Regions from separate parts of the Rhizobium sp. ZK1 genome, predicted to be linked through region 2. Evidence: riboswitches for the same ligand, from Rfam matches in the RefSeq annotation. Region 2 holds a riboswitch; the other holds the start of a gene.
The links. Region 2 has a riboswitch for S-adenosylmethionine ahead of metA (homoserine O-acetyltransferase MetA). Riboswitches for the same ligand answer to the same signal wherever they lie in the genome.
Positions count from the first base shown of each region.

Region 1 (14,765 bases), 690 kb from region 2:
TTTAATATCAATGATTTATACTGTCATAAATGTTTCATCGATCTGACATAAAAGGACGGTGCTTAAGGCGCTAAGAGAGTCCTGCCGATGAAAAAAGGCAATGCGAGGGCCTCTTCGAGGCCGCACTCACACAAGCCCAAATGCCGGGAGATTCAAATGAACACCTTTAAACTTACTGTTGCCGCGCTCGCTGCAACCGCCGCTTTTGCTGGCGTTGCTGTTGCCCGCGACCAGATTCAGGTTGCTGGTTCCTCCACCGTCCTGCCGTACGCAAAGATCGTCGCCGAGTCGTTCGGCGAAACCTTCACCAACTTCAAGACGCCGATCGTCGAATCAGGCGGCTCGAGCGCCGGCCTCAAGGAATTCTGCAAGGGCGTCGGCGAAAACACCATCGACATCGCTAACTCGTCCCGCGCCATCAAAAAAAGCGAGATCGAAGCCTGCCAGGCTGCCGGCGTAACCGACATCCAGGAAGTCAAGATCGGTTATGACGGCATCGTCTTCGCAACCGACGCGTCTAACCCCGATGTCGCTTACGTTCCGGCCGACATTTACAAGGCTGTGGCTGCCCAGGTCGTCGTTGACGGCAAGCTTGTCGCCAACCCCTACAAGAAGTGGTCGGAAGTGAACCCGAAGCTCCCGGCTGTTGATATCGCTGCCTACATCCCCGGCGAAAAGCACGGCACTCGCGAAGTCTTCGAGGAAAAGGTCTTGGCAGCTGGCTGCGAAGCATCGGGCGCCGCAGAAGTCATTAAAACCGCCATCTCGGACAAGGCCGCTCAGGGCAAGGCCTGCATCGCAGTCCGCAAGGACGGCGCTGCAGTCGACATCGACGGCGACTACACCGAAACGCTGTCTCGCATCGCCGCCAACAAGACCGCGGTCGGCGTATTCGGCCTCTCCTTCTATGAAAACAATGCTGACAAGCTCAAGGTCGCGACCATGAGCGGCATCGTTCCGTCGACGGAAACGATCGCCAACGGCACCTACCCGGTTTCCCGTCCGCTGTTCTTCTACGTCAAGAAGGCACATCTCGGCGCCGTTCCGGGCCTGAAGGAATATGTCAACTTCTTCGTATCCGACCAGATGATCGGCCCTGAGGGTCCGCTCGCCGAATACGGCCTCGTTGCCGCTCCGGATGCAGAGCGCGAAGCGATCCGTAAGGACGTAGAGGCTGGCAAGACCATGTAATGACTTTGCCGGCGCGACGCTTGGGGTGTCGCGCCGGCATCGCCTTATCTGCCCGGCACCGTCAGGTGCCGTGCGGATAAAATTCTTCTCCATGATATTGAAGCCGATGGCATGCTCCTGGAGCTGCCGGGCTCTTTGGGGGCTGTGGGCCTGGGGACGTAACGAATGAGCACATCCATCATACTCTTGTGCCTGGTAGTGATCGGCGCCGTTGCCTATGTGGCTGCGCGCAGCCGCGCTGCCGCACTTTCCGGCGGCAGGTCTTCTGCCCTGCATTCGCGGCCGGCCTATTATGGCTCCTATGCCGCGATCTGGGCTGTTCTGCCGTCCCTGATCGTTCTGTGCGTCTGGCTGGCTGTCAGCCCGGGCATCATATCCTCCTCCGTTCGCGGCGCCTTTCCTGAAGACGTGAAGGCCCAGCCGGCCGTCCAGCAGGACCTCGCCTACAGCATGGTCGCCACGGTTGCCCGCGGCATGAACATGCTGACGTCGGATGAGGTTTCTTCCCTCTCCGGCGATCCCGCCGGCCTGCAGGCAAAGCTCAGCGAGAAGGGCGTACCGCTCGCCGGCGAGCCGCAGCCTTACATGATCGATGCCGCAAAGACCCTGAACGCGGAGAGCATGACGAGCCGCCTCTTCATGACGGCGATCGTGCTGCTTATCTCCGTTGCGGGCGCTTTCTACGCGCTTCGTTCCGTTGCTCCGCGTTTCCGCGCCCGTAACCGCGTCGAGCGCGTCATGCTCTGGGCGCTTCTCGGGGCATCCTCCCTCGCCATTCTGACGACGATCGGCATCGTGCTCTCGATGCTGTCGGAAGCGGCCCGCTTCTTCGCGGTCGTTCCCTTTGCCGACTTCTTCTTCGGAACGGTCTGGGATCCGCGCTTTGCCGGTGCAGGCAGCTCCTCCTTCGGCCAGTTCGGCCTCATCCCGCTGCTGCTGGGCACGCTCTATATCGGCTTCGTCGCCATGCTCGTTGCCGTGCCGGTCGGTCTCTTTGCCGCCATCTACATGGCCGAGTATGCCTCTTCGAAGGTCCGCTCGCTTGCCAAGCCGCTTCTCGAAGTGCTGGCCGGCATTCCGACCATCGTCTACGGCTTCTTCGCCCTTGTCACGGTCGGCCCGTTCCTGCGCGATCTCTCGGCGAATGTCAGCGGCCTCCTGAGCGGCAATTATACCAACTTCATCCAGGCGCAGAGCGTCATCACCGCGGGCATCGTCATGGGCATCATGCTGATCCCCTACGTTTCCTCGCTCTCCGATGACATCATCACCGCCGTGCCGCGCTCGCTCCGCGACGGCTCGCTCGGTCTTGGCGCCACGCGTTCCGAGACCATCAAGAAGGTCGTTCTGCCGGCGGCACTTCCCGGCATCGTCGGTGCCCTGCTGATGACGGCGTCCCGCGCCATCGGCGAAACCATGATCGTGGTTCTCGCAGCCGGTGTCGCCGCCCGTATCCAGATCAATCCCTTCGAGCCGATGACGACAGTGACCGTCAAGATCGTCAACCAGCTGACGGGTGACCTCGAGTTCACCTCGCCGCAGACCCTGGTTGCCTTCGCCCTTGGCATCACGCTGTTCTGCATCACGCTCTGCCTGAACATCTACGCGCTCTACATCGTGCGCAAATACCGGGAGCAGTACGAATGACGAATATTGTTTCCCCCGTCGCCGGAGTGACCGTTTCCAAGGCGCCCGCGCGTCGCGACATCGGCATCAAGCGCCGTTATGCCGCCGAGCGCCGCTTCCAGGCCTATGGTATCGCCGCGATCGCCTTCGGCCTGATCTTCCTGTTTATCCTCCTGTGGACGGTCATCGGTAATGGCTATACCGCCTTCCAGCAGACGGCGATCACGCTGCCGATCGAGTTCACTGAGAAGACCATCGACCCGGACAACAAGCGTGCGACCGATTCCTCGGTTCTGATCGCCGCCAACTACCCGGTTCTCCTGCGCGACGCGATCGTCAAGCAGCTTGGCATCAATGCGTCCAGCCGTCCTGACGTGCGCGACGCAACCGCCATGCTGTCCAAGGGCGCGCCGATCCAGCTGCGCGACATGGTCGTCGCCGACCCCCAGATCATCGGCAAGACCGTCAATGTCACGCTACTCGCCGATGCCAATATCGACAGCGCCAACAAGGGCCAGATCGACCTCACCGTCGATGAGAAGAACCGCAAGGTGAACGACAAGCAGCTCGGCTGGATGAACGAGCTGAAGGCGAGCGGTGCTCTCCACAAGCAGTTCAACACCGGCCTCTTCGTCAACGGCAATTCCAGCCGTCCCGAAGCTGCAGGTCTCGGCGTCGCTCTCATCGGCTCGCTCTACCTGATGCTGATCGTTCTTGTCCTTTCGCTGCCGATCGGCGTCGCCGCCTCGATCTACCTCGAGGAATTTGCGCCCAAGAACAAGCTGACGGACCTGATCGAAGTCAACATCAACAACCTCGCAGCCGTTCCGTCGATCGTCTACGGTCTGCTCGGCCTGTCGGTCTTCATCAACTTTGCCGGCCTGCCGCGTTCGGCATCGCTTGTCGGCGGGCTGGTGCTGGCACTGATGACGCTGCCGACGATCATCATCGCGACACGCGCGGCGCTTCGTGCCGTGCCGCCGTCGATCCGCGCAGCCGCACTCGGCCTCGGCGCCTCGAAGATGCAGATGGTGTTCCACCATGTGCTGCCGCTCGCAATGCCCGGCATCCTGACCGGCACGATCATCGGCCTTGCCCACGCACTCGGCGAAACCGCGCCGCTGCTCCTGATCGGCATGGTTGCCTTCGTCGCCCAGGCGCCGACCACGCCGCTCGATCCTTCCACCGCACTTCCGGTGCAGGTCTACATGTGGGCCAACGAAGCCGAACGCGCCTTCGTGGAAAGAACCTCGGGTGCCATCATCGTCCTGCTCCTGTTCCTGATCGTCATGAACCTCGGAGCTATCCTCTTGCGTCGTCGCTTTGAGCGCCGCTGGTAAACGGAGTAAAGATCATGAACATGTTGACGGAAGCTGCAGTCGAGAAGGCGCTGGACCAGAAAATGAACAACGTCCCGTATAAGATGATCGGTCAGGATGTCTCCGTCTATTACGGAGAGAAGCGCGCGCTTTTCGATGTCAATCTGAACATCCGCGAAAACACCGTGACCGCCCTGATCGGCCCGTCTGGCTGCGGCAAGTCCACCTTCCTGCGTTCGCTGAACCGCATGAACGACACGATCGACGGCTGCCGGGTCACCGGCAAGATCACGCTCGACGGCGATGACATCTACGATCCCGATATCGACGTCGTCGAACTTCGCGCCCGCGTCGGCATGGTGTTCCAGAAGCCGAACCCGTTTCCGAAGTCGATCTACGAAAACGTCTCCTACGGCCCGCGCATCCACGGCCTCGCCAAGTCCAAGGCAGACCTCGACCAGATCGTCGAGTCCAGCCTGCAGCGCGCCGGCCTCTGGAACGAAGTCAAGGACCGCGTGCATGAATCGGGTACCGGCCTTTCCGGCGGTCAGCAGCAGCGCCTGTGCATCGCGCGCGCCGTTGCCGTCAGCCCGGAAGTCATCCTGATGGACGAGCCCTGCTCGGCGCTGGACCCGATCGCGACTGCAAAGGTCGAAGAGCTGATCCACGAGCTGCGTGAAAACTACACCATCGTCATCGTGACGCATTCCATGCAGCAGGCCGCCCGCGTCTCACAGCGCACGGCCATGTTCCACCTCGGCAATCTGGTTGAGGAAAACGATACCGACAAGATGTTCACCAATCCGGACGATCCGCGCACCCAGGACTATATCATGGGCCGGTTCGGCTGATTTTGGCGATGTGAAGCCTTCCCGATTTTCGAGGACAAAGCCCCATGGCATCGACACATATTTTTTCCGCCTATGACGACGATCTGAAATTCCTGTCCCGGCGCATTTCCGAGATGGGTGGTCTTGCCGAACAGATGGTCGGCGAGGCCGTCCGTGCGCTGGTCAACGGCGATACGGCGCTCGCCCAGAAGGTCATTTCCGACGACGTCATCCTCGATCACGCCGAGCGTGAGATCAATGACAAGGCGATCGTCACGATCGCCCGTCGCCAGCCGATGGCCTCCGACCTTCGCGAGATCATGGGTTCGATCCGCATCGCCGCCGACCTCGAGCGCGTCGGCGATCTTGGCAAGAACACCGCAAAGCGCGTCATCGCCGTCCAGAGCACCGGCGTTCCCCGCAAGCTTGCCCGCGGTCTCGAGCATCTCTCCGAACTGGCGCTCGTCCAGCTCAAGGAAGTGCTCGACGTCTACACGACGCGTTCCGCTGACAAGGCCAAGTCCATCCGTGAGCGCGACGACGAGATCGACGCGATGTACACCTCGCTGTTCCGCGAACTCCTGACCTACATGATGGAAGATCCGCGCAACATCACGAGCTGCACGCATCTTCTCTTCTGCGCCAAGAACATCGAGCGCATCGGCGACCATGCGACCAATATCGCCGAGACGATCTACTACATGGCAACCGGCGCCCAGCCCGAAGGCGAACGTCCGAAGGACGACAGCTCCAACACCGTTGGCGCCGTCACCGAGTAATCCTGATCTGCCGATTGCATGCGCGCCCGCGCGGGCGCGCATGGGTGCAGCCAATTCCGAGTTCCTGCATGATCCCTGCTTAAATCACCCCCGGTTTAAGGATCATGCATTAGGAGACTGACACGCATGATCCCAAGAGTTGCAGTTGTTGAAGATGAAGAGGCGCTGAGCGTGCTTCTCCGCTACAACCTCGAAGCGGAAGGTTTCGAGGTGGATACGATCCTCCGTGGCGACGAGGCCGAAATCCGGCTTCAGGAGCGCACGCCCGACCTGCTCATCCTCGACTGGATGCTGCCGGGCGTTTCCGGCATCGAGCTCTGCCGCCGGCTGCGCATGCGGCCGGAGACCGAGCGTCTGCCGATCATCATGCTGACGGCGCGCGGCGAAGAGAGCGAACGCGTTCGCGGCCTCTCGACCGGCGCGGACGACTATGTCGTCAAGCCCTTCTCGACGCCGGAACTTGTCGCCCGCGTCAAGGCGATGCTGCGTCGTGCCCGTCCGGAGGTTCTTTCCAGCGTTTTGAAGTGCGGGGATATCGAGCTCGATCGCGAAACCCATCGCGTTCATCGCAAGAGCCGTGAAGTCCGCCTCGGCCCGACCGAGTTTCGCCTGCTCGAATTCCTGATGTCGTCGCCGGGCAGGGTCTTCTCCCGCTCGCAGCTTCTGGATGGCGTCTGGGGCCATGATATCTATGTGGACGAGCGCACCGTCGACGTCCATGTCGGCCGCCTGCGCAAGGCGCTGAACTTCTCCAACATGCAGGATGTCATCCGCACCGTTCGTGGCGCGGGATATTCCATGGAAGCCTGATCCGAGTGATCGGAGGTCCAGACGGGTCGCTCGCTTGCCGGGCGGCCCGTTTGTCTATTCGGCTGCGTTTTTAGGAGTAGGCGTTGCCTCGCTCACACTTTGACCGACATGTTTCTTGCATCGCGAGGGCTGAAGCCATGATGGGGAGGGCTGCTATGCGCCATCAGGAGACGTTGGCTTCGGCTCGCTCGTGCGGCCACCCTTGTCTCCCTTGATGTGATCATGGGGAGCTCAGGTCCAGACCGAGCATGCTGCTAAGGACAAAGGCGAGGAGCCCCACGCCGAGTAGCGCCAGCATGAAGACTGCGGCCATCTTGCCGCCCGTGCGCAGTACCGCTTGCCGCTCCCCCATCTCGCTTCGATCGTAATGCCACTTGATGGCGAAGAACATGGCCGTTCCCAACGCGAGAACCTTGAACGTAACAAAGACTACAGGGACCCAATCCATATCAGAGACTCTCATGTGCACCAGCTACGCGCCTTATGATCCCATCTTAGGCAAACGCATACGTCCTATTGTGCAAGGCTGATATGTAACAGCGGGGGCGGTTTCCTGGCCTGTATCGTCGGGTTCGGGAATGACCGCTTAGGGCCGCCAGAAGGCTTTGAGCACTTATTGCCCCACCGACCAGTTCCACGGCAGGAGTTCTGCGACGGGCAGAAAAATTTCGCCCCCCCTGCGCGTCAGCGAAGAGGGGCGACGAAATGCTGCATTTCTGGGCAAGGCGTGGATCAGGCGACCCGGACAGCCTTGCGGCGTTCGCTCATCGGCTGATAGGCGAGACGCTGGTGGTAGTTGCAATAGGGCGATGAATCCGGGGAGTCGCAGCCGCAGAAGTAGAAATCGTCCTTCATCGGATCGCCGACCGGCCATTTGCAGGTGCGTTCCGTGAGTTCCGTCAGGCCGAGGCGACGGGAGATAGGCACGACCACGTTTTTGGCCGGTACATATTCCATTTCCTCGACAGTTTCGATCTCGATCTCTTCCTTCAGGACAGTTGCGCCCTGCTGACGGGTAACGGTGCGGGTGGTGATGCGAGACGCATAGTTCGGGGCGCGGGGAGCCGAGGTATTGCGCTTCGGTGCACGCGCAGCGGTTGCCGTGCCGCCGGCCTTGGCGCGGCCAGGAAGACTGAGCCGGTGAACCTTGCCGATAACAGCGTTTCTACTGACGCCGCCAAGTTGCGCTGCGATCTGGCTGGCGCTCAGCCCCTCCGACCAAAGCTTCTTGAGCTTTTCGACACGCTCGTCTGTCCAGTTCATGCCCTGTCTCCACCTTTCGCGTTGGTGATGGCAGAATCCCTCACCGTTGCCTCGGAAACTTCCAAAGCAAGAAACGCCCGATCAATTTTGGTGACTAGTTCCGCCGCATGCAGTCTAGTAATTGAACTTTAACCTAGTGTGAGCCTGACTCTGTGACAAGAGTCGCAGGAATCCGATGAATCCGAATTCGTAGTTTTCCCCAACTTGCTTCCCGACAGAGTCATTTCTGCAACATTAGCTGTTGATAGACCTGTAAAGCCGATTACCGGCTTGACGCATGCGCTAAATCCTCAGTTTTGTTGACATTGCAGTGCGAAAAGTAAATAGTGGGCCGGGCCGCCGAAAGGCGGCATTTTTAATTTTTCGGACCTGGTTTTCTTAGCCGGAGTCCGGTGCCCCGGAACCTGATCAGGAGATCGCGCCATGGCTGAAGCCTCGCCGCTTTATGACACCTATTCTCGTGCCCCATTGCGGTTCGAGCGAGGTGAAGGCGTCTGGCTGATCACCGACACCGGCGAGCGATATCTGGATTTCGGCGCGGGCGTTGCCGTCACATCGGTGGGGCATGGCAACCCGCATGTCGTGGCCGCGCTCAAGGATCAGGCTGACAAGGTCTGGCACCTTTCGAACGTCTACGAGATCCCCGGCCAGGAGAAGCTTGCCAAGCGGCTGACGGATGCCACCTTCGCTGACAAGGTGTTCTTCACCAATTCCGGCGCTGAGGCTCTGGAATGCGCGATCAAGACGGCGCGCCGCTACCAGTTCTCCAAGGGCCACCCCGAGCGCTTCCATATCATCACCTTCGAAGGCGCCTTCCACGGCCGGACGCTGGCGACCATCGCCGCCGGTGGCCAGGAGAAATATCTCGAAGGTTTCGGTCCGAAAACCCCTGGATTCGATCAGGTACCCTTCGGCGATATCGAGGCTGTCCGCGCCGCGATCACCGAAAAGACGGCCGCCATCCTCATCGAGCCCGTGCAGGGCGAGGGCGGTGTCCGCCCCGCGACGTCAGAATTCATGAAGGCGCTCCGCCAGCTCTGCGACGAGCATGGCCTGCTGCTGATCCTCGATGAGGTCCAGACAGGTGTCGGCCGCACCGGCAAGCTTTTCGCCCATGAGTGGTCGGGTATCACGCCTGATATCATGGCCATCGCCAAGGGTATCGGCGGCGGTTTCCCGCTCGGTGCCTGCCTTGCAACGGCAGAGGCCGCGTCCGGCATGAAAGCCGGCACGCATGGCTCAACCTATGGCGGCAACCCGCTTGCCATGGCTGTCGGCAGCGCGGTGCTGGATATCATCCTGGCCGACGGCTTCCTGCAGCATGTGCGTGATGTCGCCCTCGTTTTCCGCCAAGGCCTTGCCTCGCTCAAGGATCGTTATCCTGACGTAATCGAGGATGTCAGGGGCGAAGGTCTGCTGCTCGGCATCAAGGCCGCTATTCCCTCGGCTGAGCTGTTACAGGCGATCCGCGCAGCACATCTTCTGGCAATCCCGGCGGGCGACAACGTCATCCGTCTGCTTCCGCCGCTGGTCGTAACCGCAGAGGAGGCGCGCGAAGGGATTTCCCGTATCGAGCATGCCGCCGAAAGCATCCGCGCCGCCAAGGTCAAGAAGACCGCTTGATAGGATATTGCCCCGCCCGCCGGCGGGCGTAGCAGGTAAAGAACATGGCTTCCCCGAAACATTTCCTCGATCTCTCCGCAGTCACCGCATCCGACCTCAGAACCATCATGGAGGATGCCAAGCTGCGAAAGCAGGCATTCAAGGCCGGCACCGCCGACAAGCCGCTCGCCGGCAAGATGCTGGCCATGATCTTCGAGAAGCCGTCGACCCGAACCCGCGTCTCCTTCGATGTCGGCATGCGCCAGCTCGGCGGCGAAACGCTGTTTCTGTCGGGCACCGAAATGCAGCTCGGCCGCGCCGAGACGATCGGTGACACCGCCAAGGTTCTGTCGCGCTATGTCGATGCGATCATGATCCGCACGACCGAGCACAGCCGTATGCTGGAGCTCGCCGAGCATGCCACCGTGCCTGTCATCAACGCGCTGACGGACGATACCCATCCCTGCCAGATCATGGCCGATGTCATGACTTTCGAAGAGCATCGCGGCCCGATCAAGGGCAAGACGATCGCCTGGACGGGCGACGGCAACAACGTGCTGCATTCCCTGGTGGAAGGAGCCGCCCGTTTCGGCTACCGCATGAACATGGCCGTACCCCTTGGTTCCGAGCCGAAGGATCACTATCTGAACTGGGCCCGCAATGAGGGCGCCGAAATCATGCTCTACCATGATGCTGACCGTGCGGTCGCCGGCGTCGATTGCGTGGTGACCGATACCTGGGTCTCCATGAATCAGGAACATCGGGCTCGCGGTCACAATGTCTTCCAGCCTTATCAGGTCAATGCGCATTTGATGGCGCAGGCCGGCAAAGATGCGTTGTTCATGCATTGCCTTCCCGCCCATCGCGGTGAGGAGGTGACGGATGAGGTGATCGATGGCCCGCAATCCGTGGTCTTCGATGAGGCGGAAAACCGTCTTCATGCGCAGAAGTCGATTCTTGCTTGGTGCCTGGGCGCGATCTGAACCATAATCGGATGTCGCGAGTCCAAAACTCGCGGCTGCGCAAGCAGCCGGTGCGCTAGCCGGCTGCTCTGACAAAACAGGAGTGAAAGCCATGGCAGAAGCTGCCGCCGCCCTCGGCGAGTTCGATTTCGCCGGCGATGATCATGTCGTCCCTTTCCAGGTCGAAGGGCTGGATGTGCGCGGTCGCGCCGTCCAGCTCGGCCCGATGCTGGATTCAATCCTCGAACGTCATCATTATCCTGCACCCGTCGCCCGCCTTCTGGCGGAAGTGGTGGTGCTCACGGTGCTGCTCGGCACATCGCTGAAGTTCGACGGCAAATTCACCGTTCAGACCAAGAGCGACGGTCCCGTCGATCTGCTGGTCGCCGATTTCTCGACGCCGGAAAACGTCCGGGCCTATGCCCGATTCGATCAGGCCTCGCTCGACAAGGCGATTGCGGCAGGCGAAACCGAGCCTGAACAGCTTCTTGGCAAGGGTGTGCTCGCCTTTACCATCGACCAGGGCAAGTTCAGCCAGCCCTATCAGGGCATCGTCGCGCTTGACGGTACCTCACTGGAAGATATCGCCGGTGTCTATTTCCGTCAGTCGGAGCAGATCCCGACGCGTGTGCGCCTTGCCGCTGCCGAGCTCTTCGATCGTGACGATCATGGCAAGCCGCGTCACCGCTGGCGGGCAGGGGGCCTCGTTGCCCAGTTTCTGCCGGAAGCGCCGGAGCGTATGCGCCAGGCCGATCTTCACGGCGGCGATGGCGACACGGGCGAACGCGCCCATATCGAGGACGATGCCTGGGCGGAAGCCCGCTCGCTCGTCGAAACCGTGGATGCCGATGAGCTGACCGATCCGCTGGTCGGCACGGAACGCCTGCTGTTCCGCCTCTTCCACGAACGCGGCGTGCGCGTCTACGATCCGCGCGCGGTCTTCGATCGTTGCAGCTGTTCGCGGGAAAAGATCGGCAACGTGCTGAAGGGTTTCAGCGCCGAGGAAGTAGAGGAAAGCCAGGAAAACGGCGAGATCGCCGTAACCTGCGAATTCTGCTCCACGACCTATCGCTTTCCGGTAAACGAGGTTGCACCGGCGGAGTGATCAGTTCAGCACCCTGAGCAGGCCGGGTGAATCCAAGGAGAAGGCGGGGATGTCGACATCGAACAACTCGCCTTCGTCCGTCTCCATCTGGTAGTGGCCGAACATCAGGCCGGATGGCGTATCCAGCGGACAGCCCGATGAATATTCGTAAGTATCGCCTGGCTGCAGCCGCGGCTGTTCGCCAACGACGCCGGGGCCGCTGACCTCGTCGATCTGCCCGTTCTGGTCGGTAATATTCCAGTAGCGGTTGACGAGGCGCACGGCTATGTCGGAGTTGTTGGCGATGACGACGCGGTAACCCCAGACATAACGATCATCGTCCGGATCGGATTGCTCCTCCAGATAAAAGGGTTCGACAACCACTTCGATGTCTCGTGTGAGGGCGCGATACATGCCTTACACCTTAGTCAAGATATGTTACCCGTATCTTATAAGAGGCCCCATCCGTCAAGAAATGGGACAGTGATCGCGGCCTCGCCACCCCGGTTGGGCGGTCTTTCGTTCATTAAGCCTAACTCTCGGTGTTAATTTCAAGGCAAATGCTGCTGTCGCGGCATGATCCCTGGCATTCTACTCTTTGAAACTCATGCATCGGCCCGAAAATCGATCCCGATTTTCGGGCCGATGCATGAAAAGATCAGGCCGAAACCTTGGACAGCGCGCGGGCGAAATCCTCAAGGAGATCGTCCGTGTCTTCGATGCCGGCCGAGAGGCGCACCGTGCCCGGCGAAATGCCGAGTTCGGCGCGGGCCTCATCCGTCAGGTTCTTGTGCGTCGTCGTGGCCGGATGAGTGATCAGGCTCTTGGAGTCGCCGAGATTGTTGGAGATCTTCACGATCTCAAGCGCGTTCTGCAGCGCAAAGGCCGCTTCCTTGCCGCCCTTCAGCTCGAAGCAGACGAGCGTCGAACCGCCCGACATCTGCTTGGCGATGATGTCGGCCTGCGGATGGTCCTTGCGGCCGGGGTAGATGACTTTGGCGACCTTGCCCTGATCGGCCAGGAAATCGGCGATATCAGCCGCGTTCTGCGTCTGCTGCTTGACGCGCAGCGGCAGCGTCTCGATGCCCTTCAGCAGTGTCCAGGCATTGAAGGGCGACATGGCCGGGCCGGTGTGGCGGAAATAGTCATGCAGGTTCTCGTCGATCCATTCCTTGTCGGAGAGAACCACGCCGCCGAGGCAGCGGCCCTGACCGTCAATATGCTTGGTCGCGGAATAGACGACGATATGCGCGCCGAGCTCCAGCGGCTTCTGGAAGAGCGGCGTCGCAAAGACGTTGTCGACCACGACCTTCGCGCCGATCTGGTTGGCGAGCTTGGCCACACCGGCTATATCGACCACTTCCAGTGTCGGGTTGGTCGGGCTTTCCAGGAAGAACACCTTGGTCTTCGGCGTAATCGCCTTTTCCCAGTTCTCCAGATAGCGGCCGTCGACCAGCGTGCAGTCGATGCCGTATTTCGGCGCCAGCGTCTCGACCACCCAGCGGCAGGAGCCGAAGAGCGCACGCGCTGCAACGATATGATCGCCGGCCTTCAGCTGGCAGAGAATGGCGGCGGTGACGGCAGCCATGCCGGAAGCCGTGGCGCGGGCATCTTCAGCGCCTTCGAGAGCGCACATGCGCTTTTCGAACATGTCGTTGGTGGGGCTGCCGTATCGGGCATAGATAAATCCATCCGTCTCGCCCTTGAAGCGCGCCTCTGCTGCCTCGGACGTATCGTAGACGAAGCCCTGCGTGAGATAGATTGCCTCTGACGTCTCGCCATATTGCGAGCGCAGCGTTCCGCTGTGGACGAGTTGGGTTGCCGGGCGCCAAGTCTTGCTCATGCCATCACCACTTTCAAACAACAAAAAAACCGGCCGCAAAAGCAGACCGGTTTCATACCCGGTCTTTTTAGCCACTTGTTTAACGTGGCTGCAAGCCGACCGGCCAAATCACCACGGGATAAATTTGCAATACTGCCGTTCTGCGCTTGCGTCAATTCCCCGACTTTGGTTTTGTCGGCGGCAGATTATGGATGGAGCATGATGGCTCGCGAAACTGGAATTCTGGCCGACCGCGCGATAGCAGCGCTGTTTGAAACGGGGCGTCTTCAAAGCGAACGCGAGCTGGATCGCGACCAGATCCAGCCCGCAAGCCTGGATCTGCGGCTGGGCGCCAAGGCTTTCCGGGTGCGCGCCAGCTTCATGCCCGGCCCTTCTCACCTTGTCGCTGATAAACTTGACCGGCTGAGCCTCCATGTCATCGACCTCTCCGAAGGCGCGGTGCTGGAAACCGGCTGCGTCTACATCGTACCGCTGATGGAGCGCCTCGATCTGCCGGCCGACATGTCGGCTTCGGCCAATCCCAAAAGCTCGACCGGCCGGCTCGATATCTTCACCCGCGTCATCACCGATTACGCGCAGGAGTTCGACAAGATCCCATCAGGTTATTCCGGCCCGCTCTATCTCGAAATCAGCCCGCGCACCTTCCCGATCGTCGTGCGTCGCGGCTCGCGCCTGTCGCAGATCCGCTTCCGCGTCGGCCATTCGGTTCTCGGCGAGCCGGAGCTTTTGAAGTTGCACGCAACGGAAACGCTCGTCGCCGCCAAGCAGCCGAACGTCTCCGGCGGCGGTATTGCGCTGTCGATCGATCTGACAGGCGACGAGGAAGGCCTGATCGGTTATCGCGGCAAACACCACACGGCCGTCGTCGATGTCGACAAGAAGGCCCAGCACGATATCTTCGACTTCTGGGAGCCGCTCTATAGCCGCGGCCGCAATGAGCTGATCCTCGATCCGGACGAATTCTACATTCTCGTCTCACGCGAGGCCGTGCACGTTCCCCCGCATTATGCGGCGGAAATGACGCCCTTCGATCCGCTCGTCGGCGAATTTCGTGTCCATTATGCCGGCTTCTTCGATCCCGGCTTCGGCCATGCGCCCGCCGGCGGGCGCGGCAGCCGGGCCGTGCTGGAAGTACGCAGCCACGAAGTGCCTTTCATCCTCGAAGACGGCCAGATCGTCGGCCGCCTGATCTACGAACACATGCAGGAACAACCATCGAGCCTTTATGGTTCAGGCCTTGGCTCCAACTACCAGGCGCAGGGTCTGAAACTGTCGAAGCATTTCCGCATCTGATATGCGGCGATCCGCGACTTGACAGCGACGGCCATCTGTTGGAAGTCTCAAGTGGTTGGCGGGTGTAGCTCAATGGTAGAGCAGCAGCTTCCCAAGCTGAATACGAGGGTTCGATTCCCTTCACCCGCTCCAGCTACCTTTCTCAGGAATCGAACTGATTTTT
Region 1 covers NZ_CP180586.1:147,684-162,448, forward strand. The annotation lists gene ACK9YZ_RS00745 (substrate-binding domain-containing protein) at 157-1,191, shown strand; gene pstC (phosphate ABC transporter permease subunit PstC) at 1,357-2,838, shown strand; gene pstA (phosphate ABC transporter permease PstA) at 2,835-4,157, shown strand; gene pstB (phosphate ABC transporter ATP-binding protein PstB) at 4,172-4,987, shown strand; gene phoU (phosphate signaling complex protein PhoU) at 5,032-5,745, shown strand; gene phoB (phosphate regulon transcriptional regulator PhoB) at 5,872-6,555, shown strand; gene ACK9YZ_RS00775 (hypothetical protein) at 6,776-6,946, opposite strand; gene ACK9YZ_RS00780 (GcrA family cell cycle regulator) at 7,288-7,818, opposite strand; gene ACK9YZ_RS00785 (aspartate aminotransferase family protein) at 8,242-9,441, shown strand; gene argF (ornithine carbamoyltransferase) at 9,486-10,403, shown strand; gene ACK9YZ_RS00795 (Hsp33 family molecular chaperone) at 10,495-11,487, shown strand; gene apaG (Co2+/Mg2+ efflux protein ApaG) at 11,488-11,880, opposite strand; gene ACK9YZ_RS00805 (O-succinylhomoserine sulfhydrylase) at 12,125-13,309, opposite strand; SAM riboswitch at 13,356-13,434, opposite strand; gene ACK9YZ_RS00810 (2'-deoxycytidine 5'-triphosphate deaminase) at 13,508-14,602, shown strand; tRNA gene ACK9YZ_RS00815 (tRNA-Gly) at 14,661-14,734, shown strand; gene ACK9YZ_RS00820 (hypothetical protein) at 14,723-14,765, opposite strand, start outside.
Region 1: it holds a riboswitch for S-adenosylmethionine, as region 2 does, so the genes downstream of both, ACK9YZ_RS00805 (O-succinylhomoserine sulfhydrylase) here and metA (homoserine O-acetyltransferase MetA) in region 2, are expected to answer to the same signal.

Region 2 (14,765 bases):
ATCGTCGACGCTCTTGATCGGACGCATGACGTTCATCGGCCATACTCCGCCACCGGTGCCCAGAGGACCTGATCGATCCGCGACGCACCCGTCGCCAGCATGACCAGCCGGTCGAAGCCGAGCGCGATGCCGCTTGCTTCCGGCATGATGGCAAGCGCCGCCAGAAAATCCTCGTCGATCGGATAGGTCTCGCCATAGACCCGCATCTTCTCCGCCATTTCGATCTCGAAACGGCGCCTCTGCTCGGCAACATTGGTCAGTTCGCCAAAACCATTGGCAAGCTCGACACCGCAGGCATAGAGCTCGAACCGCTCTGCCACGCGCGGATCGCGTGCCGACGGCCGCGCAAGAGCGGCTTCAGAAACAGGATATTCATCGAGAATGGTGACGTGGCCGAAACCGAGATGCGGCTCAATCTTTTCCACCAGCACGCGGCTGAAAAGATCAGCCCAGTGATCGTCGTCGGCAACGCGCAAGCCGACCCGCTGCATTTCGGTGGCGAGATGCTCGCGATCCGTCGAGCCGTCGGCGGAAACAGACGCCAGAAGATCGATACCGGCATGGCGGCTGAACGCTTCTGCGACGCTCACCCGCTCCGGTCCTGCGAAAGGATCGCACTCGGTGCCGCGATAGGTGAGCTTTGCCGCCTTGACCGTTTCGGCGGCAAGCGCCAGCAGACGCACGCAGTCCATCATCAGGCTCTCATAGCTTTCGCCCACCCGATACCATTCCAGCATGGTGAATTCCGGATGATGCAGCGGCCCGCGCTCGCGATTGCGATAGACATGGGCAAAACAGGCGATGCGCTGCTCCCCGGCGGCAAGCAGCTTCTTGCAGGCAAATTCCGGCGACGTGTGCAGATAGAAGGGCGCCGCTTGACCGTCCGTCGTCAGCGCCTGTGTGGCAAAGGCATGCAGATGCGCCTCGTTGCCCGGTGACACCTGCAGCGTGGCGGTATCGACCTCTATGAAGTCCTCACGGGCGAAATAACCGCGCAGGGCTGCCTGAACCGCATTGCGCCTGACAAGAAACGGGCGGCGATCGGCATGCACTGATGGTGTCCACCAGGGAGACGCTTTGGCGCTCGTGGGGTTCATTCAACGTTTTCCTCGCCGGATTCGGCCGGGATGGGGTGGCTATTTCCGCGATTTTAGGTTAGTGCGCCCCCGAAGAAAAACATTTTGCGTCTTCGGGGCCACTCCGACAGTCCTCTACGACGCCGAAAGCCGACTTACAAGGAAGTCTTATGGTCAAGGTCATCGCCTCCTCGGTCCGCAAGGGCAACGTTCTCGATGTCGACGGCAAGCTCTACGTCGTTCTCACGGCTCAGAATTTCCATCCGGGCAAGGGCACGCCGGTCACTCAGGTCGACATGCGCCGCATCGTCGACGGCGTGAAGGTTTCCGAGCGCTGGCGCACCACCGAACAGGTCGAGCGCGCTTTTGTGGAAGACGTCAACTTCCAGTACCTGTACGAAGATGGCGAAGGCTTCCACTTCATGAACCCGGCGACGTACGACCAGGTCGTCGTCAGCGCGGAAACCATGGGTGACCAGAAGGCCTACCTGCAAGAAGGCATGACCTGCATCCTGTCGATCCACGAAGGTATCCCGCTGGCACTGGAGCTGCCGCGCCACGTCACGCTTGAGATCGTCGAGACCGAACCGGTCGTCAAGGGTCAGACGGCATCTTCTTCCTACAAGCCGGCCATGCTCTCCAACGGCATCCGCACCTCGGTTCCGCCGCATATCGATGCCGGTACCCGCGTCGTCATCGCGACGGAAGACAATTCCTACGTCGAGCGCGCCAAGGACTGATCGCGCCCCGGTTTCCAGACATTCGAACGGCCTGAAGCACCCACTTCGGGCCGTTTTCGTTTGGCACGTTGATTTTGAGACGACGCGGTTGGATGGAGAAGGCCAGCAAAATCGGACCTCTCTTCCCCTAAAGATGCGGATTGCGCGGCCGGTACTTTTTCACCAGTTTCTGGTTGATCTCGGCAGCACCCGGCATGTTGGCACTGAGATAGACCGGTGCATCCCCGGATTTGGAAAGCTCGGAAGCGACCTCTGCGAAAATAGCGTTGATGACAGTCACGCCGACCGCCGTCGAAACCGGCCCGACCCGAAGGCCCGTGCCGTCGAGATCGAGAACGGCGTCACCCGGCGGCAGCCCGTTGTCAAGCACGACATCGGCGACATCGGCAAGCCGTCGCCGGCCATTGGCGATTGCCGCCGAATAGGCGATCGAGGTGATGGCGATCACCTTGACGCCGATCTCGCGCGCATAATCGGCTGCTTCGATCGGCGCGGCATTCACGCCGGAATTGGAAGCGATGATGATGACGTCACCCGGCTGCATGCCGTAGCGTTCCAGCATCGGTCGCACCAGGCCCTGCGTCCGCTCATAGACGGAGCTGATGACCGCGCCCTCATGCAGCATGGCCGAGCCGACGAGAACTGGCACCGTGAAGGCAAGCCCGCCGGCGCGGTAATGCACCTCTTCCGCCAACATATGCGAATGGCCGGTGCCGAAGACATAGACGCGCTTGTCGTCACGGGCGGCCTCGATGATCGCGGCCGCTGCCTGCGCCATCGGCTCGGCAAGCGCCTGCTTCAGTTCTTGCAGCCGGCCGATCAGATCGGAGAAATAGGCATCGGTGATGTCAGTCATCGGCCATTCTCCTTACGCTGCTTCGCCGCTGAGCCAGGTCGCCTTCACTTCGATCGTATCGGTGAAATGCACGAGATCGGCGAGTGCGCCCGGCGAAAGGTGGCCTCGATCGGCAAGCCGCAGGAAGCGCGCCGGATAGAGCGTCGCCATCCTGAGTGCCTCGGCAAGCGTCAGGTCCAGATAGGTGACGCCGTAGCGGATCGTTGAAGCCATATCGACATCCGAGCCTGCCAGCGTGCCGTCCGAAAGCACGAGTTTGGAACAGAAGCCGCCCCTTTCGCGCCGCACGGTGCGGCCATTCAGCGTGAAGGTGTCCATCTGCGAGCCGACGAGCGACATGGCGTCAGTCACGAAGAACAGCTTGCCCTCGCCGCGCTTGGCGCGCAGCGCCGTGCGCAGCGCCTTCGGATCGACGTGGTGGCCATCGGCGATGATGCCGCACCAGACAGCCGGATGGTCGATCGCCGCGCCGACGAGCCCCGGCGCGCGGTGCGCCAGTTGGCTCATGGCATTGAAGAGATGCGTGACACCCCGCGCGCCAGCGTCGAAACGGGCTTCCGCCGCCTCGCTGGTGCTATCGGAATGGCCGATACTGACGATGACGCCAGCTTCGCTGAGTTCGCGCACCTGCGCAACCGTCACCTGCTCCGCCGCTATCGTGACGAGCAGCGTGCCGATTGCCTCGCGCGCAGCGATGAAGGCCTTGATGTCCTTGTCCTCGACGGGGCGCATCAATTCGGCGAGATGCGCGCCTTTGCGCGCCGGCGCCAGATGCGGGCCTTCCAGGTGCAGGCCGGCAACACCGCGATTGGTTTTCACCGCGACTTTCGCCGCTTCGATCGCAGCGGCCGTTGCTTCGGCCGTATCAGTGATCAGCGTCGGCAAAAGCGCCGTCGTGCCATAGGGGCGATGCCCATCGGCGATCATGTACATGGAGTCAGACGACGGCTCATCGTTCAGCATGCGGCCGCCACCGCCGTTGACCTGCGCATCGATGAAGCCGGCAGACAGCACGCCGCCATCAAGCGTCACGACTTCGCCTTCGGGCAGATCATTGCGGCCGACGATCGCCTCGACGCGTCCGTCCTTGACGATCAGCGCCCGCTCATCGTGGAAGCGTTCGCCGTCGAAGATACGGGCACCGGTGAAGATCTTGCGGGTCATCAGACAGTCTCCGTCACCTTGAGCAGGTTTGCCGGCTTGTCCGGATCGAAACCCTTGCGGCGGGTGACGGACTCGATCAGGCGATAATAGACGAGCAGCGAAACCAGGGGATCGATGAGGCCGTTGCCGGTCGTCGGAACCTGCAGATTGACGCCGGCGAGCGGTTTTGTCGAGAAGGGCACGGTGGTGGCGCCGAGCGTCTGCAGCCGCTCCAGTGCCTTCACATTGTTGTCGAAGGCGGCATCTTCCGGCACGAAACCGACAATCGGGAAGCCCGGCTGCACGAGGCGCATCGGCCCATGCATCAATTCGGCGAGCGAGAACGCCTCGGCGTGAAGGCCGGCCGTCTCCTTGGCCTTGAGCGCCGCTTCGAGAGCGATCGCGAAGGCAGTACCGCGGCCGCCTGTATAAAGCGATGCGGCGTCGAACAGAACACTCTCGGCAGCAGCCGTATCGATGCCCGATGTCGCAGACAAAGCGGCCGGCAGCTTCTCGATCGCGGCTTGCAGATCGGCCTTGCCGCCGATCGCAGCGGTGACGCCGGCAAGGGCGGCAACGGCTGCAATGAAGGACTTGGTCGCGGCAACGCTCTTTTCCGCACCGGCATTGAGGCCGAGAACGATATCGGCCTGCTTGGCGAGCGGGCTGTCGGTGACGTTGACGACGGCGATCGTCGTCGCTCCACCCTTCTTGGCCGCTTCCTGCAGCGCCACGATATCGGGGCTGGCGCCAGACTGGGAAACGGTGAAATGGATGCCACCCTTCAGATGCAGGAGCGCATTATAGACGGAAGCGATGGACGGACCGATCGAAGCGACTGGCACACCGCAGGTGATTTCGAAGAGATATTTGAAGAAGGTCGCGGCATGGTCGGAAGAGCCGCGCGCCGCTGTCGTCACGACACTTGGGCGGGTGGACGAGAATAGCCGGGCGATTTCGGCGAAGACCGGCTTTTCCTTTTCGAGCAGGGTAGCAACCACTTCGGGCGACTGGCCCGCCTCCTGCAGCATCAGCGACTGGTTCTCACTCATAGGTCATCTCCAATTCTCAGTTCGGCGACGAAATCATAGGCATCGCCACGATAATGCGAGCGGGTGTATTCGACGACGCGCTGGTCTTCCAGGCGTGAAACGCGTTCGATCAGAAGGGCCGGCGCGCCGGCCTTGACATCGAGAATAGCCGCCGATGACGGATCAAGCGTGACGGCCGTCAATCGCTGTATGGCGCGTACCGGCTTGTGGCCACTCTGGGCGAGCGCATCGTAGAGCGAGCCTTCACCGCCGGCGTCCTCGCCAAGAAACTTGACGGGTACGACGGCGCGCTCGATTGCGAGCGGCAGCCCGTCGGCCAGACGAAGGCGGTCGAGCCGCAGCACCGGTTCGTCGACGCCGAGGCCGAGCAGAAAGGATTCTTCCGGGGATGGATTGTTGACGGTGCGCGACAGGATCTTCGCCGCTGGCGAGCGCCCGCGCGAACGCATGTCCGCAGAGAAGGAGGAAAGCCGCCAGAGCGACTGTTCCATGCGCTCTACCTTGCTGGAAACGAAAGTGCCGCTGCCGTGACGCGATTCCAGCGCACCCGATGTCATGAGATCGCGATAGGCCGTCCGCACTGTGACACGGCCGAGCTTCAGCGCTTCCGCCAGATCGCGCTCGCCGGGCAATGCCGTGCCGGGTTTCAAGAGGCCTTCCTGGATAAGGCCGGTCAACGCCTGCGCCAGCCGCTTGTAAAGCGGGCCTGTCGCCGCCTCGTCGCGCAGCGCGCGGCCCCTCAGTTCTGCGATCAGACTGGTTCTATCCATGGGCACACAATAGAACCTATTTAGAACCAATCGGCAAGCGGATTCGTTCCGTCACAGAAAAACCCTCGCAGGGCGCCGCGAGGGTTCATTGATCCAGATGAGACGACGAACTCAGTTCTTCGCGAAGATGTAATCCGTTTCCTGACGCAGCACTTCGCCTGGGCGCAGCACCGCATTGGGGAAGCCCTGGTGATTGATCGCGTCAGGCCAGATCTGTGTTTCCAGGCAGAAGCCGGCGAAGGGACCATATTTACGGCCGCCGAGACCCGGCACGGGCACGTTGAGCTTGAAACCGGCATAGAACTGCACGCCCGGCTCTGTCGTGCGCACTTCCAGCGAAACACCGGAATGCAGGCTGCGGGCAAGCACGACGGAGCGCTTGGCCGTGCGCTCGCTCGATAAGCAGAAATTATGGTCGTAGAGGGCCTGCTCCTGCCTGACGAAGCGCTTCATTGGCGCCATCTCGAGGAAATCGAACTCGCTCCCCGCAACAGGGCGGATCTCGCCGGTCGGTATCTGCTTCTCATTGGTCGGCAGATAGTGGTCGGCGGCGATCATGATGTCATGCGCCAAGGCATCTTCGCGGCCATCGAGATTGAAATAGGAATGCTGGCAGACGTTGGCGATCGTCGGCTGGTCCGTCGTCGTCTCGTAATTGACAGAAAGCTCGCCATTGCCGTGCACGCGATAGGTCGCCTGGATCGTGCAGTTGCCGGGATAACCGGCACGGCCATCGCGGTCGACGATCTTCAGCACCACGCGGTCGGCCTCATGTTCAACGATCGTCCAGACGAGCGTACCAATATTGTTGCTGCCGCCATGAAGATGCGTGACACCCTTCTCGTTGAGTTCGAGTTGGTAAGCCTTGCCGTCGAGCGTGAACTTGCCATCGCCGACGCGGTTGGCGCAGCGGCCCGGCGTTGCCCCGAAGAAGGGCGAATGGGCGAGGTAGCTGCTGAAATCCTCGAAGCCGAGCACCAGCGGCGCATCATGGCCCTCCAGCCGCGCGTCCTGGATAACCGCGCCCCAGCTCAACACCTTGACCGTCAGTCCGCCACCGCGGATGACGACGCGATGGACGGTCTCCCCCTCCTTGGTCTGTCCGAAAACTTCCCGTTCCAATTTGTCCAGCATGATCGACGCTCACTCCATCCCTACGATTCAGGAACCGGAACCTGCCCCCATTCGCTGCAAATCGCAACCGGGCGGACCCGGAAAACAAAACGCCGTCTCAGAAGTGCGACGGCGCCATTTCTAAACCCACCCTGTAACGCTCAGATGTCCGAGCTAATCTCTTCGATATCGTAGGGCGTCGTCTGGTAGATCTCATTGATCCAGTTGCCGAAAAGCAGATGCGCATGGCTGCGCCAGCGGTTCTGCGGCGCAAGTGCCGGATCGTTATGCGGGAAGTAATTGTGCGGCATCTTGATCGGCACGCCGGCATTCACGTCGCGGAAGTATTCGTCCGAGAGAGACGTGGAATCATATTCGACGTGATTGAAGATATAGAGCCGCCGACCCTTCGGCTCGTGGACGAGACAGACGCCCATCTCGCTCGATTCCATCAGGATCTCGAGGCCGTCGACCTTCTCGATGTCGGCCCGGCGCACCTCGGTCCAGCGCGACACCGGAACCTCGAAATTGTCGGAGAAACCGGTGAGATAGACGGAGGAGGGCTTGAGGTTGCTGTGGCGGTAGACGCCGAAGGCCTTTTCCTTCAGCTCATACTTCGGCACGCCGTGGAAATGGTAGATCCCTGCCATCGCGCCCCAGCAGACATTCATGGTCGAATGGACGTTTGTCTGGGTCCAGTCGAAAATCTGCTGCATTTCCTTCCAATAGGTAACATCCTCGTAGGGCAGCGTCTCGATCGGCGCGCCCGTGATGATGAAGCCGTCGAACTTGCGGTGCTTCACTTCCTCCCAGGTCTGGTAGAAGGCAAGCAGATGTTCTTCAGAGGTATTCTTGGCCTTGTGATTGCCGACGCGGATCAGCGAGAATTCCACCTGAAGCGGCGAAGCGCCCACAAGGCGCGCCATCTGCACCTCGGTCTTGATCTTGTTCGGCATGAGGTTCAGCAGCCCGATCTGCAGCGGGCGGATATCCTGACGGATGGCCACCGTTTCGGTCATCACCCGCACGCCCTCATTCACGAGGGTTTCGAAGGCGGGCAGCGTATCGGGGATCTTGATGGGCATTGCGGTCAACTCGATCAAAATAAAAAACCGGCGGCGAAAGAATCGCTACCGGCCCGCACGCGGCCCTTTAGCGACTTATTTAACGTGGCTGCAAGCCGGCCGGCCAAATCACCACAGGGCATTCTAGATAGCGCCAGTCCGGCTTCGAATCAACTGTCAATGCAGATAGCTGCAAAAGCCATCACGCTTTCTTTATGGGTGGCGGAATCTGTTGATGGACCAGTGACGCCCCCATGTTATTAATATAAGGATGGCGGATTTGGAAACTTGTAATGGCAAATAACATCGAAAGGGGGAGGGGCATCCAGAGTCAGGACCGGGTAGGGTATGATCTCAGCCTGACATATCGGCTTGGAGTGATGTTCTCCGCATTCTGGAATTCGCAGGTCCGCGGCAAGGTGGTGGGGCTTGCGGTCCTGCTTGTCGTCATCATCCTGGCGACAGCCTACGGACAGGTGATCCTCAACGAATGGAACGCCCCCTTCTACGATTCACTCGAACGCCGTGATCTTGGAGAGTTCTTCCACCAGCTCGAAATCTTCGCGATGATCGCCGGCGCGCTACTGCTGCTCAACGTGCTGCAGGCCTGGCTGAACCAGATGACTGCGCTCTATATGCGCGAAGGGCTTTCGCGCGATCTCGTCGATCAATGGCTGAAGCGCAAGCGCGCCCTCAAACTCTCCACCATCGGCATTCTCGGCGTCAATCCGGACCAGCGGCTGCATGAGGACTCCCGTAACCTGGCCGAAAGCACCACCGGTCTCGTGCTCGGCCTCCTGCAGTCGACCATCCTGCTCGTCAGCTTCATCGGCGTGTTGTGGGAGCTTTCGAGCGGCTTCATCTTCCATATCAGCGGCTACAGTTTTTCCATTCCCGGCTACATGGTCTGGGCGGCAATCTTCTATGCTGCATCGGCCTCAGTACTGAGCCAGGTCGTCGGCCGCAAGCTTGTCAAGCTCAATGCAGACCGCTTCTCCAAGGAAGCCGAATTGCGCTTCGCGCTGATGCACGCCAACGAGAACATGCCGGCGATTACAGTGGCGCACGGCGAGGAAAACGAGCGCAAGCGCATCAATATCGACATCAGCAACGTTCTCGCGGTTATCAAGCGTCTCGCCATGGCCAATACCAACCTCACCTGGGTTTCGGCAGGTTATGGCTGGCTGGTCATCGTCATTCCGATCATCGTTGCAGCACCTGCCTATTTCTCCGGTGGCCTCACCTTCGGCCAGCTGATGATGTCGGTCGGGGCCTTCAACCAGGTCAACACGGCACTGCGCTGGTATGTCGCCAACTTCGGCCCGATCGCCGAATGGCGCGCCACGCTGATGCGCGTCACCGATTTCCGCCAGGCACTGCAGGAGATGGACGACGACTTCGATCTGAAGGATGCCATCGTATATGAGGAAACCGCAGCGGATACGCTGACGCTGAAGGATGTCGTCATCGTCGCCAAGCTTGGCGAGGACATCGAGGATTGCGGCGGTTTCCGGATACGCGAAACGGATGTTACGATCAAGGCCGGCGAGAAGGTCATGATCAACGGCGATCACAGTGTGAATCGCCGCCTGCTCTTCCAAGCCATGGCCGGCCTCTGGCCGTGCGGCAAAGGTACGATTGGTCTGCCGCCGATTGCCGACATCCTGTTCATCCCGCAGGTCGCCTACGTCCCCGGCGGAACGCTGCGTGAGGCAATCTCCTTCCCCGAAAAACCCGAGGCCTATGACACCGCGACCATCGAAGCCGCGCTTGAGGCTGCCGGTCTGCATGCGCTGGTTGCCCGACTCGACAGCCGTGCGCGCTGGGACAAGCTTCTCGACGCCGACGAGCAAAAGGCAATCGGCTTTGCCCGCCTGCTTCTCGTCAAGCCTCGTTGGGTCGTTTTCGACGAAGTGCTCGAGGGCATGGAACCGGAATGGCAGCATACGATGACGAAGCTGCTCGCCACTATGCCGGACACCGGCATGATCTATATCGGCCGCTCGGAGACCTATCTGGAAGCGCTGCAGCCGCGCACATTGCATCTGCTGGCGCTGCCCTCGAAATCCGAGGAAGAACCGGTAGTTTCGGTTCTCGGGTCGAGCGCCGCGGCGGCTCGCGCCCCGGCGCTTTAAGGCAATTCCCGTAAAATTGTGTAGCGGTTTTGCGTCCGGAACTGTGTGTCTTACATTGGCGGCATCACGCCGTGGACGCCAACGGTGACCTGCGCGGCCGAGATGCTGCCGTCGGCGGCCTTTTCCGCCATGACGATTACGCCTGCACCCGGCTTCAGGTCGTCCTTCGTCGCCGGCGCAAAGGTGACGATCGGCGTGCCATCGGCAATCGAGATGATCTTTTCCTTGCCTTGATAGGTGAGCGTGATCATGTGGCCGTCGACGGCCTTGACCGCATTGCTGACGGTCGCATTCGTCATCGAGCTGTTCGGCTGCACGTCCCACGGACGGTTGCCTTCGCCGGTACCCTTCATCGCTGCCGGGAAAATCAGCACCTCGATGGCACCATCGGGACCTGAGCCTTTCGGCAGGGAGGCGACGCCGACGAAATCGCCGACCTTGATGTCGTCAACCGACGCATTCCTGATGCCGGCGACCTTCCAGCCCGATTTGAGTGCCACCGTCGTCTCATTGCCCTGGCGGGTCTTGACGGTCAGTGTATCGCCGCTCAGGCTCTCGATCGTGCCACGCACGCGCATGTGCTGCGTTTCCTGCGCGCTCGCCGCCTGCGAAAGGCCGAGCACGACACAACTGCTGGCAGCAAGCGCCATGAATAGTCCGGTATAGGATTTGCGAGACATGTGACTCTTCCTTCTTGCCTCTGATCGGCACGGTCCCGGCTGCCGGGGCGGCACTCTATACCGCATGACGCAACACTGACGAATCAAGGAAAAGTGAGAGAAAATGGACTCCGGCAACTCGATCCCGGATACCGGAAGTCCACACCAGATCTTTGGAAATACCGGCTCAGCCGGCAGCAGACATATCCATATACATGATTTCCCAGACATGACCGTCGGGATCCTGGAAGCTGCATCCGTACATCGGACCCATGTCGAGGATCGGCTTCCAGGGCTTGCCGCCGGATGCCAGTGCCTTCTTCAGGTAGTCATCTACCTCGGCGCGGCTGCCGGCCGAAAGGCAGGTCAGTACTTCCTTGCCCTTGGACGTATCGGCGATATCGCCTTCGATGAACTGTTGGAAGTGACCATGGGTCAGCAGCATCACGTAGATATTTTCCTCGACGATCATGCAGGCAGCGTCGTCGGTGGTAAAATTCGGATTGTAGGAAAAGCCGAGTGCCGAGAAGAACTCCTTCGACTTGACGAGGTCCTTAACCGGCAGGTTCACGAAAATCATGCGCATGAAAATCTCCCTTATGACGTGGCGGCACCATGCCGTCGATCACGCTCGGCCCAAGGACGGCGAATAACCACCCGATCCGACATTCAGGAAATTTTTATTCCGATCAACCTTCCAGCTCTTCCCGCAACATTTCGAGCTCCAGCCATTCCTCTTCCATCTTGGTCAGGTTTTCGCGTAGCTTCTCCATCTCCGATGCCAGTCGGTTGAACGTCGCCGGGTCCTTGGTGAAGAGGTTCGGATCAGCCATTTTCTCCTCGCGCTTGGCGATCTCGGCCTCCGCCTTCGCCATTTCCTTCGGCAGGTTTTCGAGCGCGAATTTCTGCTTGTACGAGAGCTTGCCCTTCGAGATGGAAGGAGCGGCAGCCGCAGCCTCCTGCGACTTCGGCTTCTCCGCCGCTTTCTCGGCCTTGCGGCGCTCTTCGGCGGCACCCTTGCGCTGGGCCAGCATATCGGAATAGCCGCCGGCATATTCGATCCAGCGTCCGTCCGGCGCTTCCGGATTGGCAGGCGCGATCGTCGAGGTCACCGTCCGGTCGAGAAAGTCACGATCATGGCTGACGAGGATGACGGTGCCGGGAAAACCTGTGACAATTTCCTGCAGCAGATCCAGAGTCTCGATGTCGAGGTCGTTGGTCGGTTCGTCCAGGATCAGCAGGTTGGTCGGCCGCGATAGTATGCGTGCTAACATCAACCGGGCACGCTCGCCGCCGGAGAGGTTCTTGATCGGTGTGCGCGCCTGCTCCGGCTGGAACAGGAATTCCTTCATGTAGCCGGTCACATGCCGCTGCTCGCCATTGACCAGTAGGTTTTCGCCACGCCCATCCGTCAAATAGTTGGCAAGCGTATCCTCGGGGTTCAGGTCTTCGCGCTTCTGGTCGAGAGTGGCAATTTCGAGATTGGTGCCAAGCTTCACCGTGCCGCTGTCAGGCGCAAGCTGGCCGGTCAGCATCTTCAGAAGCGTCGTCTTGCCGGCACCGTTGGGACCGACCAGACCGATGCAATCGCCTCGATGCACGCGGATCGAGAACGGCGTGACGATCGGCCTGTCGTCATAGCTCTTGGTGATCTTGTCGGCCTCGATCACCAGCTTGCCGGATTCCTGTGCGTCGGATGTGGTCGCCTGCACGGTTCCCTGCGGCCCCTTATGGCCACGATATTGTGAGCGCATGGTCTGCAACTCGCCGAGCCGTCGCATGTTGCGCTTGCGCCGTGCCGTCACGCCATAACGCAGCCAGTGCTCTTCGCGCTCGATCGCCTTGCCGAGCTTGTGCTGTTCCAGCTCTTCCGCCTCCAGCACCTGGTCGCGCCAGGCCTCGAAAAACGCAAAGCCCCTGTCGAGCCGACGCGACGTGCCGCGATCGAGCCAGACGGTCGCTGTCGAGACCTTCTCGAGGAAGCGGCGGTCGTGCGAGATCAGCACCAGAGCGCTGCGCGTCTTCTGCAATTCGCCTTCCAGCCATTCGATGGTCGGCAGGTCGAGATGGTTGGTCGGCTCGTCGAGCAGCAGGATATCGGGCTCCGGCGCCAGCACACGGGCAAGTGCTGCGCGGCGCGCCTCGCCGCCGGAAAGGTTCTTCGGGTCCTCTTCGCCGGTCAGCCCTAAGTGCGACAGCAGGTATGTGACCCGGTAAGGATCGTCGCCCGGCCCGAGCCCCGCCTCGGCATAGGCCTGCACGGTCTTGAAGTCGGCAAAATCCGGTGCCTGTTCCAGATAACGCACCGTTGATGCCGGATGCCGGAAGACCTCACCAGACTGCGCATCGACGAGACCGGCAGCAATCTTCAGAAGCGTCGATTTACCCGAGCCGTTGCGGCCGACGAGGCAGATCTTGTCGCCGGCTTCCACCTGCAGGGCAGCCCCGGCCAAGAGCGGCGTGCCGCCGAAGCTCAGGAAAATATCGTCGAGTTTCAGAATGGGAGGCGCCAAGAATCAGACTCCGGAAAGATCATAGGGCCGCGCGAGCACGACGGCCCTGCCGCTGGCAAGCGAGAAGCGCACGGGGCCTTCCGCCACATTGGAAATGGTGCGCGACGACCCGAATGGCAAATGGAAGTCGGCAAGCGGATAGCGGGCATTTTCGATGAAGAGCCCGGTCAGTTCGCTGAACCCCGGCACGGAAAACAGGCTACCCGGCGGCAGATCGATCTCCAACGAGCCGGGAAGCAAAGGCACTGCCTCCTCGCTGCCCGAGGTCAAGAGCACGTCGAAGCCTTTTTGCGCCAATTCGACGCCATAGAGCAGATGTTGAAGCGCATGGTCGGAGCGTTCGCCACCCAATGCGCCGGCAAGGATCAGGCGTTTCGCGCCACGCTCGATTGCCTCGGAAACGGCGATCTCGCCGTCGGTCGCTGCCTTCGCGGCCGGATAGGGCTGGCGCGGCACATTGGGAAAGGCGCCGTCGAGATCGGGCGGCGTCGAATCGAAATCGCCAACCCACAATTCCGGCACCACGCCCAGCGCCGCTGCGTGGCGCATGCCGCCGTCGGCCGCGATGAACCGGCTGTCCCGCACGGCATCGCGCAGACGATCCGTCAGGCTGAGTACCCCGCCGAGCAGGATGGTGAAGGTGGATTGGCTCATGGGCATTGCCCATAGCGCAAACCGGGGGTGAAGGGGAAGAGGCGCCGAAGATCCGGCGCCTTTCTCTTAGAAGCGGTAGGTCACACCGGCGCCGATCAGCCAGGGATCGAGTTTTGCCTTGCCGCTGACATCGGCACCGCCGACGGTGGCATCGAAATCCGGGCGCAGGAAGATCTTCTTCACATCCAGGTTCGCACCCCAATGCTCATCGAACATGTAATCGAAACCCGCCTGCAGCGCGACGCCGAATGTATTCTTCACATCGAGGCTGTCGGCGCTCTTACCCGACTGATTGTAGAAGACCGTGTAATTCACGCCTGCACCGAGATACGGCTGGAAGGCACCAAAATCGGTGAAGTGATATTGCAATGTCAGCGTTGGCGGCAGCAGCCACGTCTTGCCTAAATCGCCGAGGCCGGCAATCGAGCCTTCGCCATGCACATTGGCATAGGTCGTGCCGAGGATGAGCTCCGCGGAAATATTGTCGGTGAAGAAATAGGAAATATCCGCTTCCGGAACCACTGTGTCCGAATAGGAAAGACCGGATCCGGGAATGCCATCAACCGAGCCGTTATCGCGCGTCACTACGCCTAGCGCGCGCAGACGCACCTGCCACGGACTTTGCGTGGCGACGGGTGAGCCCGCCGAAGGCGCCAGGTCGGCGGAAAGCGCCGCATGCCCGAAGGATGCGAAAACGATTGCGGCAAAAATACCCCTCAACCGAAGCGGATGAAGTTTCATGTGAATCTCTCCTGATGTCGTCGAACGGGGAGAGACTTAGGCCTGCCTTAGGCGGGTCGGCTTGAGCGAGATCAAACGCTCAGACTATTTTCTTCAGCCTGGCGTATCCTTGTCGCGGGACAGGAAGATCGCCTCGTAACCGCCGATGAATTTCTCGAACAAGACGGAGAAAGTGTCGATCTCTTCCTGCGGCCAGTCCCGCACGACTTCGGTAACGAAGGCGAGCTTCTGGGCCTGGATTTCCGCCAG
Region 2 covers NZ_CP180586.1:3,957,893-3,972,657, forward strand. The annotation lists gene ACK9YZ_RS20005 (lysine-2,3-aminomutase-like protein) at 1-36, opposite strand, end outside; gene epmA (EF-P lysine aminoacylase EpmA) at 33-1,097, opposite strand; gene efp (elongation factor P) at 1,247-1,816, shown strand; gene ACK9YZ_RS20020 (SIS domain-containing protein) at 1,944-2,672, opposite strand; gene nagA (N-acetylglucosamine-6-phosphate deacetylase) at 2,685-3,836, opposite strand; gene ACK9YZ_RS20030 (SIS domain-containing protein) at 3,836-4,867, opposite strand; gene ACK9YZ_RS20035 (GntR family transcriptional regulator) at 4,864-5,637, opposite strand; gene ACK9YZ_RS20040 (aldose epimerase family protein) at 5,749-6,771, opposite strand; gene metA (homoserine O-acetyltransferase MetA) at 6,912-7,835, opposite strand; SAM riboswitch at 7,883-7,960, opposite strand; gene ACK9YZ_RS20050 (ABC transporter ATP-binding protein/permease) at 8,108-9,949, shown strand; gene ACK9YZ_RS20055 (hypothetical protein) at 10,000-10,629, opposite strand; gene ACK9YZ_RS20060 (VOC family protein) at 10,796-11,194, opposite strand; gene ACK9YZ_RS20065 (ABC-F family ATP-binding cassette domain-containing protein) at 11,298-13,121, opposite strand; gene ACK9YZ_RS20070 (thiamine diphosphokinase) at 13,125-13,781, opposite strand; gene ACK9YZ_RS20075 (OmpW/AlkL family protein) at 13,842-14,516, opposite strand; gene ACK9YZ_RS20080 (MarR family winged helix-turn-helix transcriptional regulator) at 14,610-14,765, opposite strand, start outside.